DNA from 4 places in the Caldimonas brevitalea genome. Region 3 is predicted to be linked to each of the others. Evidence: predicted binding sites of a transcription regulator. Region 3 holds the regulator's gene; each other region holds the start of a gene.
The links. The regulator LexA, encoded in region 3, represses DNA repair genes until DNA is damaged. The targets are predictions, from matches to a motif close to ACTGTATNNNNATACAGT.
Positions count from the first base shown of each region.

Region 1: recA (recombinase RecA) is a predicted target of LexA. The motif match lies at 1,215-1,232, and genes of this name have one in related genera.
Region 2: dinB (DNA polymerase IV) is a predicted target of LexA. The motif match lies at 1,714-1,731, and genes of this name have one in related genera.
Region 4: imuA (translesion DNA synthesis-associated protein ImuA) is a predicted target of LexA. The motif match lies at 2,194-2,211, and genes of this name have one in related genera.

Region 1 covers NZ_CP011371.1:116,994-120,610, reverse strand. Annotated here, with positions in the region: gene AAW51_RS00550 (sensor histidine kinase) at 1-324, opposite strand, end outside; gene AAW51_RS00545 (response regulator) at 403-1,074, opposite strand; gene recA (recombinase RecA) at 1,267-2,379, shown strand; gene recX (recombination regulator RecX) at 2,417-2,869, shown strand; gene AAW51_RS00530 (DUF2889 domain-containing protein) at 3,025-3,617, shown strand, end outside.
Region 2 covers NZ_CP011371.1:1,593,441-1,597,057, forward strand. Annotated here, with positions in the region: gene AAW51_RS06940 (glycosyl hydrolase) at 1-423, shown strand, start outside; gene dinB (DNA polymerase IV) at 437-1,645, opposite strand; gene AAW51_RS06950 (ACT domain-containing protein) at 1,833-2,279, shown strand; gene AAW51_RS06955 (type I secretion system permease/ATPase) at 2,773-3,617, shown strand, end outside.
Region 3 covers NZ_CP011371.1:2,881,301-2,884,917, forward strand. Annotated here, with positions in the region: gene AAW51_RS12790 (hypothetical protein) at 1-485, opposite strand, end outside; gene AAW51_RS12795 (helix-hairpin-helix domain-containing protein) at 738-1,112, opposite strand; gene lexA (transcriptional repressor LexA) at 1,135-1,821, opposite strand; gene AAW51_RS12805 (asparaginase) at 1,968-2,930, shown strand; gene AAW51_RS12810 (organic hydroperoxide resistance protein) at 2,917-3,342, opposite strand; gene AAW51_RS12815 (MarR family winged helix-turn-helix transcriptional regulator) at 3,437-3,617, opposite strand, start outside.
Region 4 covers NZ_CP011371.1:2,421,276-2,424,892, reverse strand. Annotated here, with positions in the region: gene kdgR (DNA-binding transcriptional regulator KdgR) at 1-621, opposite strand, end outside; gene imuA (translesion DNA synthesis-associated protein ImuA) at 2,219-3,061, shown strand; gene AAW51_RS10830 (hypothetical protein) at 3,096-3,440, opposite strand; gene AAW51_RS10825 (hypothetical protein) at 3,437-3,617, opposite strand, start outside.

The DNA.
Region 1 (3,617 bases), 2.8 Mb from region 3:
CTCCGCGTCGCGGTATTTGAGCTCGCCCGCCCGCCCACTCTGTTCCACCGTGGGCTGCGGCAGCTGCGGGTCGCCGGCCAGGTACTCGCCGCGCGAGCCCACCACCTGGAAGTACACCGTGTCGGCGTTGTCCGCCTGCAGCATCTCGGCGATCGTCTCCGGCAACTGCAGGCCGCCCTTGACGTCGGCGTTCGAGATCTGCTGCCCGAGCGAGCGCGCCACCTCGCCCAACGCGCGGTCGAAGGGACGCGCGGCGATGTCCTCGGCCACCAGCCACGTCAGCGCCACGCTCATCGGCCACAGCAGCAGCAGCGGCGCGAGCATCCAGTCGAGGATCTCGCCGAACAGCGAGCGTTGTTCCCGTATCACGGCAGGCGGCCGGCGGCGCGCCACACGCGGCGCTCAGCCCGGAATCTTCTCAAGACAGTACCCGAGCCCACGCACCGTGGCGATGCGTATCGGCCCTTGTTCGATCTTCTTGCGCAGGCGGTGGATGTAGACCTCGATGGCGTTGTTGCTGACTTCCTCGCCCCATTCGCACAATCGCTCGACCAGCTGGTCCTTGCTCACCAGGCGGCCGGCGCGTTGTAGCAGCACTTCGAGCAGGCTGAGTTCGCGCGCCGACAGCTCCACCATCTGGTCATGAATGTAGGCCACGCGGCCGGTCTGGTCGAAGGTCAGCGGACCGTGCTTGATGACGCTCGACGCGGTGCCTAGGCCGCGTCGCGTCAACGCCCGCACGCGCGCTTCGAGCTCCTGCAGCGAGAACGGCTTGGCCATGTAGTCGTCGGCGCCCAGGTCGAGGCCCTTGACGCGCTCCTCGATGCTGTCGGCCGCCGTCAGGATCAGCACCGGCGTTGTCGTGCCGCGCGCCCGCAGGCGCTTGAGCACTTCGAGACCGTGCAGCTTGGGCAACCCAAGGTCGAGGATCACCAGGTCGAACTCGTGCGACGACAGGGCAGCGTCGGCCTCGGCGCCCGACCCGACCTGGTCGACCGCATAGCCGGAGTTTCGCAGGGACCGAAGCAGGCCGTCGGCCAGCACTTGATCGTCTTCCGCGATCAGGATACGCATGAGGGTCTCCGGCAGCAGGTGGGCATGCTGTGTGGGCGGGAAGTCGATCGTGACGCGATTGTAGGGATGCCGACAGGGATACCGTCCCCAAGAGAAATACCGAGGCCGGGGGACCGATCGATGCGACACACAGCACAAGCACTGTACAAACATCCAGCTTTTGCGATAATGCCGCGATCAACGGAGAACTGCATGGACGCACCCACCAAATCTGCCCTGAACACCGAAAAGGCGAAAGCCCTGCAGGCCGCGCTGGCCCAGATCGAAAAGCAGTTCGGCAAGGGCTCGATCATGCGATTGGGCGAAGGCGAGGCGGTCGAAGACACCCAGGTGGTCTCGACAGGTTCGCTCGGGCTCGACATCGCACTGGGCGTCGGCGGCCTGCCGCGCGGCCGGGTGGTTGAGATCTACGGCCCCGAATCGTCGGGCAAGACCACGCTGACCTTGCAGGTGGTGTCGGAGATGCAGAAGCAGGGCGGCGTCTGCGCCTTCATCGACGCCGAGCATGCGCTCGACGCGCAATACGCCCAGAAGCTGGGCGTCAACCTGCAAGACCTGCTGATTTCCCAGCCTGACACGGGCGAGCAGGCGCTCGAAATCGTCGATGCGCTGGTGCGCTCCGGCTCGGTCGATTTGATCGTCGTCGACTCGGTCGCCGCGTTGACACCCAAGGCAGAACTCGAAGGCGAGATGGGCGACAGCCTGCCCGGTCTGCAGGCGCGACTGATGAGCCAGGCGCTGCGCAAGCTGACCGCCACGATCAAGAAGACCAACTGCATGGTCATCTTCATCAACCAGATCCGGATGAAGATCGGCGTGATGTTCGGCTCGCCCGAAACCACCACCGGCGGCAATGCATTGAAGTTCTACGCGTCGGTGCGGCTCGACATCCGCCGTGTCGGCTCGATCAAGAAGGGCGAGGAAGTCATCGGCAACGAGACCAAGGTCAAGGTCGTCAAGAACAAGGTGGCGCCGCCGTTCAAGACAGCCGACTTCGACATCCTCTACGGTGAAGGCATCAGCCGCGAAGGCGAAATCATCGACATGGGCGTGAATGCCCGCATCGTCGAGAAATCGGGCGCCTGGTATGCCTACAACGGCGAAAAGATCGGCCAAGGTAAGGACAACGCCCGCGAGTTCCTGCGCGAGAACCCCGACATCGCCTTCGAGATCGAGAACAAGGTGCGCAGCTCGCTGGGCATCCCGCTGCTGGCCGGGGCGGCGCCCTCGGCCGCCGCCGACGCGCCGGCCGAAAAGCCCGAGAAGCCGGCCGGCCGCGGCAAGGCCGCCGCCAAGGACGAGTGACTCGCACCCCTGCGGTGCGCACAGGCCGGGGGCACCGGTGGGTTTCGGCAAGCTGTCGCTGAAGGGCCGGGCGTTGAAGTATCTGGCCGCGCGCGAGCACTCGCGCCGTGAGCTGGAGCGCAAGCTTGCGCCGCACGAAGAAGAGCCGGGCCAGCTGCAGGCGGTGCTCGACCAACTCGAAACCCAGGGTTTGCTGTCGCAGGCCCGTTTCGTCGAGTCGGTGATGCACCGCAAGTCGGCCCGCTTCGGCACCGCGCGGTTGCGGCAGGAACTGCACGGGCATGGGCTGGACACCGAGCTGGTGGCCGAGGCGCTCGAGCGCGCGCGCGGCACTGAATACGAACGCGCGCAGGCGGTCTGGCAGCGCAAATTCGGCCTCGTCGCCACCGAGCCGGCAGAGCGTGCCCGTCAGATGCGCTTTCTCGCCGGCCGCGGTTTTTCGGCCGAGGTGATCCGCCGTGTGGTGCGCGGCACCGACGACGACCTGTGACGCCGGGCCGCAAGGCCGCCACTTCCGGCCCCTCGTCGCCCCGCCGACAAGCCCCCGCCGGTTACAAACCCTCCTTGACAGGCAGCTGCAAGGTTTGATGCGACGCACCATGCTAAAGTGACGGGCTCGCCGACACTCGCCTGAAACCGGCTGACATGGCTCTTCCCACGGCTGCTCCCCAACGCCAGCTCAAGCACCGCCGCAGCATCGACCTTGCCGTCTATGTCCGTGACGACGGCCTTTGGGAGGTCGACGCCCGCCTGGTCGACGTCAAGACGCGCGACCACCAACTGGCCAGCGGCGTCCGCCGCGCCGGCGAGCCCTTCCACGACATGACCTTGCGGCTGGTGGTCGATCGCGAACTCAACATCGTGTCGGCCGGCGCCGTCACCGACAGCATGCCCTACCCGGGGCACTGCGACCAGCACGGCGACGCCTACGCGCGCCTGGTGGGCCTGAACCTGTTCCGCAACTTCCGCCAGGCCGTCAAAGAGCGCCTGGGCGGCATACACGGCTGCACCCACATCACCGAGATGACCCAGGTGCTTCCCACCGCCGTGATCCAGGCCTTTGCCGGCGAGGTCTTCGACGTGCGCGAAGGCGCGAGCGCCGACACCCAACAAGCCCCGTTCCAGCTCGACCGCTGCCATGCGCTGCGATCGGATGGTGAAGCGGTGCGCCTCCATTACCCGCGCTGGTACCGGCCCCACGAAGGCCAGTCCGGTCTCCTGCAACCCTCCCCCGTAGA
Region 2 (3,617 bases), 1.3 Mb from region 3:
ATCACCGGCGGCTCGCTCTACCTAGGCCGGCACCCGTCCTACGTGAAGCGCAACTACGACGAGCTGGTACGACGCAACGGCGGGCCCGAGAGCGAATGGGTCGACGTGATCTGGAGTTTCCAGGCCTTGGTCGACCCCGCGGCGGCGCTGGCCAAGTTCGGTGCGGGCAACTATGCCAGCGAGGCCGGCGAGAGCAAGGCCCACACCTACCACTGGCTGCACAACCTGAACGCGATGGGGCGGGTGGACACCGGCGTGACGGCCAACGTGCCGACCCACGCGGTGTTCAACAAGAACGGCGTGCGCACCTATGTGGCGTACAACCCGAGCGGCGCCGCGCGGACGGTGCGCTTCTCCAACGGCGCCTGCCTGCGGGTGCAACCGAAGCGGATCGGACACGGGGCGGGGACCGATCCCTGCTGATGGATGACGCCCGTCAGAACAGCGGCAGCGTGTAGGCCGCCGGCGGCTCCTCGGTGGGGGCCGCCGTGCGGCGCGGTCGCGGCGACGGGACCGCGTCACGCCGGCACAACGTGCCGACCCGCACGCCCAGCAGCCGCAGCCGGCGCTCCAGCGGCACGCGTTTCAAACACTGCCCCGCAGCCTGCCGGATGAGCGCCGCGTCGCAGGTGTACTCCGGCAACGTGAGGTCGCGGGTGACGGTCTTGAAGTTGTCATAGCGCAGCTTCAGGCCGATGGTCTTGCCGAGGTAGCCCTTGCGCACCAGATCGTCGGCGACCTGTTCGCACAGCCGCGTGAAGATGCGGCTCAACTGCTCGCGGTCGAGCCGTGCATGCAGGTCGCGTTCGAAGGTGGTTTCGCGGCTCAGCGACTTCGGCTCGCTGTAGGTCACCACCGCCCGCTCGTCGCGTCCGTGCGCGGCGTGGTGCAGCCAGGTACCGTAGCTGATGCCAAAGTGGCCCACCAGCCACTGCGGGTCGGCAGCCGCCAGGTCGCCGATGCTGCGGATGCCCAGCGCTTCGAGCTTGGCGCTCGCCTTGGGGCCGATGCCGTTGATGCGCTTGGCCGGCAGCGGCCAGATGCGGTGCGGCAGGTCGGCCAGCGTGACGACGGTGAGGCCGTCGGGTTTGTCGAGGTCGGAGCACAGCTTGGACAGCAGCTTGTTCGGCGTCACGCCGATCGAGCAGCTGAGCCCGGTGGCGCGCTGCACATTGTTCTTGATCGCCTGCGCCACCGCCCGCACACCGCCCATCGCATCGTGACCCACCGGCTCGTCGATGCCCGGCACCTCGCTCAGGTCGATATAGATCTCGTCGATGCCGCGGTCTTCGATCTGAGGCGCGACCTCGGCCACGGCCGCCTTGAACAGCCGTGAGTAACGCCGGTACTCGTCGAAATCGGTCGGCAGCAGCACGGCGTCGGGTGCCAGGGCCGCCGCCTTCATCAAGCCCATGCCCGAGTGCAGGCCGTAGGCGCGCGCCTCGTAGGTGGCCGTGGTGATGACACCGCGGCCGGCGTAGTCGCGCAGCACCGCGACGTCGCGCTGGCCGTCCTCGCGCAACACCGGCTGGTGGCGTCGGCCGCCGCCGATCACGACCGGGCGTCCGCGCAGCTCGGGATAACGCAACAGCTCCACCGACGCATAGAACGCGTCCATGTCGAGGTGAGCGATGTAGCGGGGCATGGGCGGGCGCGGCCGAACGGTGGGGCACGACGTGCTGCGGCGGGCTGCCAAAGGCGCCGCCATGCAGCACTGTCATTTTGTACAGTATAAGGGCTGCAGGTCGCCTGGCAAGCCGCGCAGCGTGAGCGTGAGACGGCTTCGACCGGTGCCAGAATCCAGCCCTTGCTTCTGATGCGGGCATGCTGCCATGGAATCACCTTGTTCTCCCAGCACTCCGGTCTCCGATCTACAAGCCCTGTTGGCGTCGCTCGAGCCGACCCTGCAGGACGGCATGTATGTGTTCGCCTCGTTGCCTGCAGGGAGCGGTTGGTTGGGCGTGGTCGAGCCGCTCGCCACCTTCCGCGAGCGCGAGGGGTTGAGCGTGGTGGTCGAGGCTTCGGTGGCGGAGGCAGCGGGGTGGCCGGTGCTGTTTCGGGCCGCATGGATCACGTTGAGCGTGCATTCCGATCTGCATGCCGTCGGCCTGACCGCGGCCGTCTCCACAGCCCTGACCGAAGCCGGCATCAGCTGCAACATGGTGGCTGCCGCCTGCCATGACCACTTGTTCGTGCCCTGGGATGCACGACAGGCGAGCCTCGAGGTATTGCATGCCTTGCAGCGAGAGGGGAGCGCACGGCGTGTCGTGCCGGCTTGATGGCGCCGTCGTCGACGACTTTGCGCGCGCTGGCTGCCGTCCATAGCGTGCAACCCACCGGTCGTCGGCGTGGTGGCCACGGCCTCATCTCGTCGCTCATGACGCTGCATCTTCATGGTTAACTTTCCCTTCTTCTGCTGCTCAACTTCGACCTGCATGGCAGTCGAAAAGAGTGCGGCGAAAAACCGACGGTAAGCCTGCATCGCTTGGGTCCACCCCAAGACACCCCTGCGTGTATTTCCCGGTGGCAGGCTCGAAACCGACCGCTACTATCCGCACCTGTCGGGCAGGGCTCGAGGCCAGCACCGGTGCGGGAAAGTGGCACACCACACAATCCGACGTGATCGGTCTCGAATGCGTGCGAGCAGTTCAGCAGCAACTCTCCGGCGCCGACCTATCGCGAACCCTGTCCCCTTAGTGGGGGGGTAGCGAGGGGTGCGGCGGTAGGCGATGCTTCTCGGCGTCGTTTTGATCACCCCTGCAGGGGACCTACATGAACTGGCTGTTCTCACCGCGTCTGCGTCCTTTCATCACGCTGGCTGCCGGTGCGTCGCTGTTGCTGAACCTTGCCCTGGTGGTGCCGTCGATCTACATGCTCGAGGTGTTCGACCGCGTGTTCACGAGCCGCAGCATCGAGACGCTCGTGATGCTGACGGCTTTGGCCCTGCTCGCGCTGGGGCTCGGCTTTTGCATGGACCGCGCCCGCGCACTGCTGCTGGCCCGCGCCGGTCGTATCGTCGACGAAACCTTGTCGCCGCAGGCGCTCGCCGCCACGCTGCGCGACGCTGCCACCGGCCGGCGCAGCGCCGACCGCGCCGCGATGCAAGACATCGCGCGGCTGCGCGGCTTTCTCGCCAGCTCGGCGGTGTTTGCGCTGTTCGATGCGCCGTGGCTGCCGATCTACCTGCTGGTGATCTTCGCGCTGCACCCGGCCCTCGGGGCGGCCGCCGTCGTTTCGGCGCTGGTGCTGTTTGCGCTGGGCCTTTACACCGAACGCCATGTCAGGGCCGACACCGAGCAGGTGGTGGCCCACGGTCGCGCTGCCGGTCAGCAGGTCGAGGCCCTGGCGCGCAACGCCGAAGTGCTGCTGGGCATGGGCATGCTGCGCAACGCGATCGCCTTGTGGCATGGCAAGCACGAGCAGGCCATGGGGGCACAGCAACGTGTTGGCGATGCATCGGCGCTGCTGTCGGCACTCGGGCGTTTGCTGCGCCAGCTGGTGCAGGTCGGCATGTTGGGCCTGGGTGCCTGGCTCGTGATCACCAACCGCGCCTCTCCGGGGATCATGATCGCCTCGACGGTCCTGATCGGCCGGGCGCTGCAGCCGGTCGAGCATTT
Region 3 (3,617 bases):
GACGCCGGCCCCGTTGCGCACGCGCTGTCCGCTCCGTGCACCGCCGGCGCCTTGCTGCCGCCCTCCGAGGTGTCGAAAGCCGCATCCGGCGGTTGCCCGATCAGCGCGTGGCGGCGACCCTGCGCGGCGGCTTCGCTCAGCACCGGGTTCAGCAAGGCCAGCTCCGGACGGCCGGGTTGTGGTGCCAGCACCTCGATCACGCCCGCCGCCGGCCAGCCGCCCGCAGGCAACACGGCGTCGAGGGAGGGAAAGCCAGTCGGGGTGGCAGCACTGGCCTGGTTGGCCGCGCGCCAGTCACGCAAGCTCGGCCCAACCGGCAGGCCCAGCTGTTCGACCAGCCGTGTCCACCACGAGGTGGCGCCGGTGCGGGGCGCAGCGTCGAACGCCGCAGGGGAGGAGGGCTGGGCCGGGCGGTGAAGCTCCGGCTTCGGTGCGGTCGAGGGGGTGGCCGGGGATGCCGGCGAGTGCGGGTGGGCAGGGGTCATGTCCGTCTCCGAAAATCAAGAAGCTATGCAATGACGTTCGGCAGGATTGAGGGTGAAAGTCGACAGCCTTCGAGGGGTCGCGCTTTCGGCCTGCTGCACGGGGCTCGCGAACCAGGGTTCGCGAAACGCCCGCCACCCGTGCAGCGGCTGAGAAGGGGGTGGTTGCGTCGTCGGGTGATGCGTGATGGGTGTGATGGGTTGACAGATGAGCGGCTGGTGCTGAGGTGGTGCGGGTGGTTGCCGTGACGGGCCTCAAGACCGCGCCGCACCTCGTGCACTGCCGCCCGGACGGCTGCGGAGATGCGCCGCATCAGCGCCCGGGTCGTCGGTGTGGGCCTGGCCATAGAGCAGCTTGCGCTGTGCGGTGTAGTGCCACCAGGGCGCTGCGGGCGCCCCCCGCATGAAGTCGACGGCGGCCATGAAGCTGTCGAGCACGCACGGGTCGTGGCGGTGCCCGGTCTTGGCACACAGTTCCTGGTAGAGCACGAAGGCGTCGCGCCCGACGAGGTCGCGTGGCGCATGCACGCCGATCAGCTGCAAATCGGCAGCGAGTGCGGGGCCGATGTTGGGCACCAGCTCGAGCGCAGCCGTTGCATGCAGGCAGTCGGTATGGCGCAAGGCTTTCATCGACGAGGCCTCGATCATCGGCTCACATCAGCAGCGTGTTGCGGATCAGCCCGACCGCGATGCCTTCGAGCTCGAAATCCTGGCCGGGCTCGACCACGATGGTCTTGAACTCGGGGTTTTCGGCGATCAGCTCGATCGACTGGCGTGTCTTGCGGAAGCGCTTGACGGTGACATCGTCGCCCAAACGGGCCACGACGATCTGGCCGTTCTTGGCCTCCTTGGCCTTTTGCACCGCGAGCAGATCGCCGTCGAGGATGCCCGCATCGCGCATGCTCATGCCGCGCACCTTCAGCAGGTAGTCGGGCTGCCGCGCGAACATGCTGGCGCCCACGTGGTAGGTCTGCTCGATGTGCTCTTGCGCGAGGATGGGGCTGCCGGCTGCGACCCGGCCCACCAGCGGCAGTGCGAGCTGCGCGAGGCCTGGCAGCGGCAGCATCGCCTGCTGGCCCTGGTAGAGGCGGCGCGATTCGTTGACCGAGCGCAATGTGTCAGACTTCAAGCGGATGCCGCGCGAGGTGCCGCCCACCAGCTCGATGACACCTTTGCGGGCCAGCGCCTGCAGATGCTCCTCTGCTGCATTGGCCGAACGAAAGCCCAGCTCGGCCGCGATCTCAGCGCGCGTCGGCGGGGCGCCGGTCTGCTCGATCGACTGGCGGATCAGCTCCAGAATCTGCTGCTGACGGGCGGTGAGCTTGGGGCTTTCTGGCAGAAGGGGGTCCACGGGCGCCTCGCGTTCAAGGTGATGTTCATGCTGCCCGCGCGGCTAGGGCGCTGGCCGACGCCGGCATCGGCGGCTGCCAGGACGACTACTGTTTGGGCATCCAGTAGCTGTATTTTTATCCAGGCCGAGAAAAAATGCAAAGCCGTTCGCAATCAAGCACCGTCGTCCTCGGCACCGGGGGCACCATTGCCGGCACCGCCGCCACGCGCGGCGACCACATCGGCTACCAGGCGGCGCAACTCGGCGTCGGGGCGCTGCTGGGTGGCGTGCCGGGGCTGTCGGAGGTGGCGCTCGAGAGCGAGCAGGTGGCTCAAGTCGACAGCAAGGACATGGAGCCGGCCGTCTGGCAGGCCCTGGCCCGGCGGGTGGCGCACCACCTCGGTCGACCCGAGGTCAGCGGTGTGGTGATCACCCACGGGACCGACACCCTCGAGGAAACCGCCTATCTGCTGCAGCGGGTGCTGGCACCGGCCAAACCGGTCGTGCTGACCGCGGCGATGCGGCCGGCGACGGCCTTGCACCCGGACGGCCCTCAGAATTTGCTGGATGCCGTGCACCTGGCGCGTGAACCCGGCGTGCAAGGGGTGGTGGCCGTGCTCGCCGGCCAGGTGTACAGCGGCCTGGAGGTGCGCAAGCAACACACCTACCGGCTCGACGCCTTCGGGGCGGGCGATGCCGGGCCGCTGGCCTTACTCGAAGCCGGCCGGCTGCACACGCTGCGGCCCTGGCCGGCCGGCGTGCCGCTCGGTCTGGACGTGATCGATGTCGACCCGGCGCTGTGGCCGCGCGTCGAACTCGTGAGCAGCCATAGCGGTGCCGACGGCAGCCTGGTGGCGGCGCTGCAGCAGATGGGCGTGGCGGGGGTGGTCGTGGTGGGCACCGGCAATGGCACGGTGCATCAGCGGCTGGAAGCTGCGCTGCTGGCGGCGCAGGCCGCGGGCATGAAGGTCTGGCGCAGCACGCGCTGCGCCGAGGGTCGCGTGCTCGGCAAGCCGGACGATGTCTTGCCCGCTGCCGGCACGCTCACGCCTTATCAGGCCCGGGTGGAGCTGCTGCTGCAGCTCCTCGCCGAGCGGAAGGGTCTCAGACCAGGCTGAGGCGCACTTCGATGTTGTTGCGGGTGGCGTTGGAATACGGGCAGACCTTGTGCGCGGTCTCGACCAGTGCCTGGGCTGCTTCGCGCTCCATGCCGGGCAGCGACACGGCGAGGTCGACTTCCAGGCCGTAACCGGCTGCGATCGGGCCGATGCCGACCTTGGCCGTCACCGACGCATCGGCCGGCAGGGCCTTCTTCTGCTGGCCCGCGACGACCTTCATCGCGCTCAGGAAACAAGCCGAGTAGCCGGCGGCGAACAACTGCTCCGGGTTGGTGGCTGCACCACCGGCGCCGCCCAGCTCTTTCGGGGTGCCCAGCTTGACGTCCAGCACGCCGTCGGCGGTGGCGGCACGGCCATCACGGCCCCCGGTGGCGGTGGCTTCGGTCTTGTACAGCACTTTGTCGAGTTTCATGCGAGGCTCCTTGAGCAGTGAGGGAAGCGTGAATGTAAAGAGTGCTATTAAATAGCACGCAATGTATCCGGTGACCGATGGCAGCGGTGATGGCTCATGCCGCTTCCACCTTGTGGGTGGCCGGGTCGGAACCCGGCGCATCGGACACCGCTTGAGGCGCGAGACGGCGCCTCAAGTCGTGCAGCCGACGGCGCAGATCGTGCAATTCGTCGGCGCTGCATTGGGCCGCGCCGGAGACCTGGCGCGGCACTGAGATGGCCGACTGGCGCAACGCC
Region 4 (3,617 bases), 460 kb from region 3:
CTCTTCCCGGTCTTCGCCATAGCCCTGGACGCGGGTGCGATCGAGTTCGACGTCGAATGCTTCGCGCGAGGTGATGGTGTTGTCGCGATATTTCTTGAACTGCACGTTGGCGAGCAGCGCCTCGCGACGGCCCGGATCTTCCCAGGCCATCAACACCTTGCCGATCGCCGTACAGTGCAGCGGCGCACGGCGGCCGATGCGCGAGTACATGCCGAGCATGTGACGCGAGTCGACCTTGTGCACGTAGATGATTTCGCTTTCGATCAGCATTCCCAGATGGATCGTCTCCGCGGTCAACGCGGACAGCCGCTCCATCTCGGGTTTCGCCAGCTCGACGAGGTCGGGGTAGCGCGGTGCCCGCGTGCCCAACTCGAATAACTTCATCGTCAGGCTGTAACGCTCGCTGTCGGCGGCCTGGCGCACATAGCCCAGGCTCTTCATGGTCTGGAGAAAGCGGTAGATCGTGGCCTTGGGCATTGCCATCCGAACCGACAGCTCTGATATCCCGACCTCTTCTTGTTCCGTCAGGGCCTGCAGGATGGCAAACACCTTCAATACCGCTGCAACCGATTCGGGCTGCTTGTGATCCAGAGATTCAGCTTCCATCTGCTTTGCCAGCATCTTGTCTTGCCCTCTGAGTTGTGTCGCGCGGCGCCCGGCGCAAAAACTCATTGTAGAAGCCGTTCCGCCGTCTACGCTTTGCCCTGTGCTCGGTGCAGGAACATTGCGCCACGTTTCGATGGGCGCAGAGGTGGCTCGCCACGAGCAAGACCACCGCGACGCAGCAGCATGACGCTGCCGCGTCGGCCCGATGCGCGCGGCTGCGACACGGCTGCGCGCCGCGCCACGCCTTGCAGTGCGCGGTGAAGCAGTCGACCCGTTAGCGAGACCAGGCGATGTCGGCGTGACTCGCGCAAGCGAACGCGTGCGCCGTCGTGCTGGCTGCACCTCACTTGAGGGGTACTCTGCTGCGTCAACTGTCGTTCACGAGCTCTGCGCCTGGTTCTATGCAGTACCACTGCAACGACTCGCACCGATGACGCGTGATCTTTGCGTGCAGTGCGATGCAGGAGATGGGGCGTGCGCCGTCCGAATACTTCAAAGGTGAAACGAGCGGCGGCGTCATGCTCCGCATGCGGTGGTCGGCAGCACTGTGTGCGTGTCGTCGGCGTCACGTTGGCGACACCTGAGCGGCCGCGGACAACCAGCATCAACCTCGAGCGCATCAACGCGATGCGCCAACATCTACGCGAGGTCAGCGTGTTTGCGCATGGGTGTGCGGAGGACCGGGTTGGGCGCTGCGCGCGACGACGTGCTGTCTCTGCGTGCCGAATGCACAGACGGCTCGGCGCTGCTGAGTCGGGCCTTGAGGGACAAGGCGGGCCACGAGCGATACGGGTTGACCTTGCCACCCGGTGCGAGGGTGGCCGGCCTGAAGCAGGCAGCTGCACGCGGAACAAGGGGCCGCTCAGGACAGACGGGCCGTGGACGGGCTTATCTGCCCACCGCCATATGGGAGTCGCAGGGTGAAAGCCCGAATCGGTGCCGCAACGATGATTCATGCGGCGACCTGGCGCGGATCATGTTGGCCGAGGATGCGCGGTACAAGCCAAGTACAAGTACGCGGGCCGCGGCGGCGTCGCGGTCCTCAGCAGCCGGCAGCCCCGTCGACGCCCTCGACGCCAGCTTGCTGCTGACGCCACACTGGACCCTCATCTGCTGCCCCGGGGCGGTGGCCAGGCGCCCGGCAAGGGGCGCCCAACGGACCACTCACGACGCACAAACAAAAAGGCCCTCGCAAGGAGGGCCTTCGTTTTCATGTTCGGGTGGGGTGGCTGATGGGACTCGAACCCACGACGACCAGAATCACAATCTAAGGCGCAAAGCTAGGATTGGCGCGGGTTTCCAGCCGGTTTGTGGGAACAAATGCTGAAAAATCAGGCACGCATTTGCTGGCTTGCAAGCGGGTCCTTCCCGCGTCCGGATAGCCTCTCGAACGCGATTCCGGCGCAGTTGGAGCACGGGGCCGGCGGCCGCACCAGGCTTCTGAACATGTGCACCAACCCGCACCTCGAGCACTTCCAGACGCGCGAAGTCATACCGCCCCACCCCACTTCGTCGGGGTCGCCAAGCAAGTCACGGATCTCCTCTTCGTCCACCTGTCAATTCTTGCAGCCTCAAGCCTCCCGCGGTACTGTACGGATTTACAGTATTCGACATGGACCCGACCCGACTGACAGAGCCGACCGACGGCGCCGAGCAGGGCTCCGATGTCGTGCTGAAATCGCTCCGCCCGGAACTGGAGAAGGTGCTGTGGCGAGGCTCCGAACTGGGCCGGACTGAGCACCGCACCGTGTCCACGGGCTTTGCCCCGCTCGACCAAGAACTGCCCGGCGGCGGGTGGCCCTGTGGAGCAGTGACCGAAATCCTGCAACCTCATCCCGCCCTGGCCGAGTGGCGGCTGCTTGCCCCAGCGCTGCGCGCCCTCTCTCTTGCCAAACGGCCCCTATGGCTTGTTGGCGCGCCGATGATTCCGTTTTGCCCCGGGCTGCGCGATGCAGGGATCGACGAGAACCAGCTGATCCGCGTCGACGCTCAAGCGCCGGCCCAACGCCTCTGGGCGACCGAACAGGCGGTGAAGGCAACCGGCCTAGGAGCCGTCCTCGCTTGGCTGCCGCAGGTCCGCTCGGAGCAGATTCGCCGACTACAGAGCTGCGCCGCTGCCGCCGACATGCCGGTTTTCCTCATGCGCGCCGTCACAGCGCACCAGGACTCCTCGGCCGCGCCTCTGCGGGTCGAAGTCCGCTTGGAAGACGCGTGGACGCTGCAGGTTCGCATCCTGAAGCGGCGCGGCCCATCGCATGACGGGGCGTTGTCGCTGCCGTCGATTCCGCAACGTCTGGCCCCCATCGTGGCGCATCGCTTTCATCGTCCGACGAAGGTGTCCGAGTGGAAACCGACGCTTCGGGTTGGCGCGGCGCCGGCCAGCATCAGCGCGCCAGGCCTCGGGGCCGAGGGCGTGAACGCCGACCATGCGAGATGCGAGCAACACGTCGGGTGACAGGACCCCGGACAGCTTCAAGTGAGCTGCGGGCCTAGCGCTCGCCGAGGCATGGGTCGGCCGTCGGGAAGCGCTCGCATATCGGCCTCTTGTAGGCATCAAAACATGCGTGGAGCGTGGGCCACCGCATGCCCAGCCGGTGCCGGCAGTACAGCAGAAAGTCCTCCTGCTGCGCACCGGTCAACCGCCGCGGGTCAGAGGGAGCGTCGCCCCGAGTGAAGGGGTTCACGAAGAGCAGTTTCAGCGTCGGTTCTGCCTTGAGGAAAAGCATGTAGGCATCTTGGTCCTCGTGGTCGCCTGGCAAATCGTGCTCGATGCCAACACCCAACCACGTCACAACGAGCAGAGCCGCTGAGCAGCCCCATACGCGTCGTTTCATGGGGACGGCTTTGCGGCATCGGGATACACGCGCAGGAATTCGGCCTCGTAGGGTTCGGCGCAGGCGCGTAAGTCCTTCAGCCCATGCTTGGACCAGCAAAATGCCGCGAACTTCTCGCGAGCCTCTGCGTCGAGCTGGTCATACCGCGATACCTCATACGCATCGTCCGTTGATAGC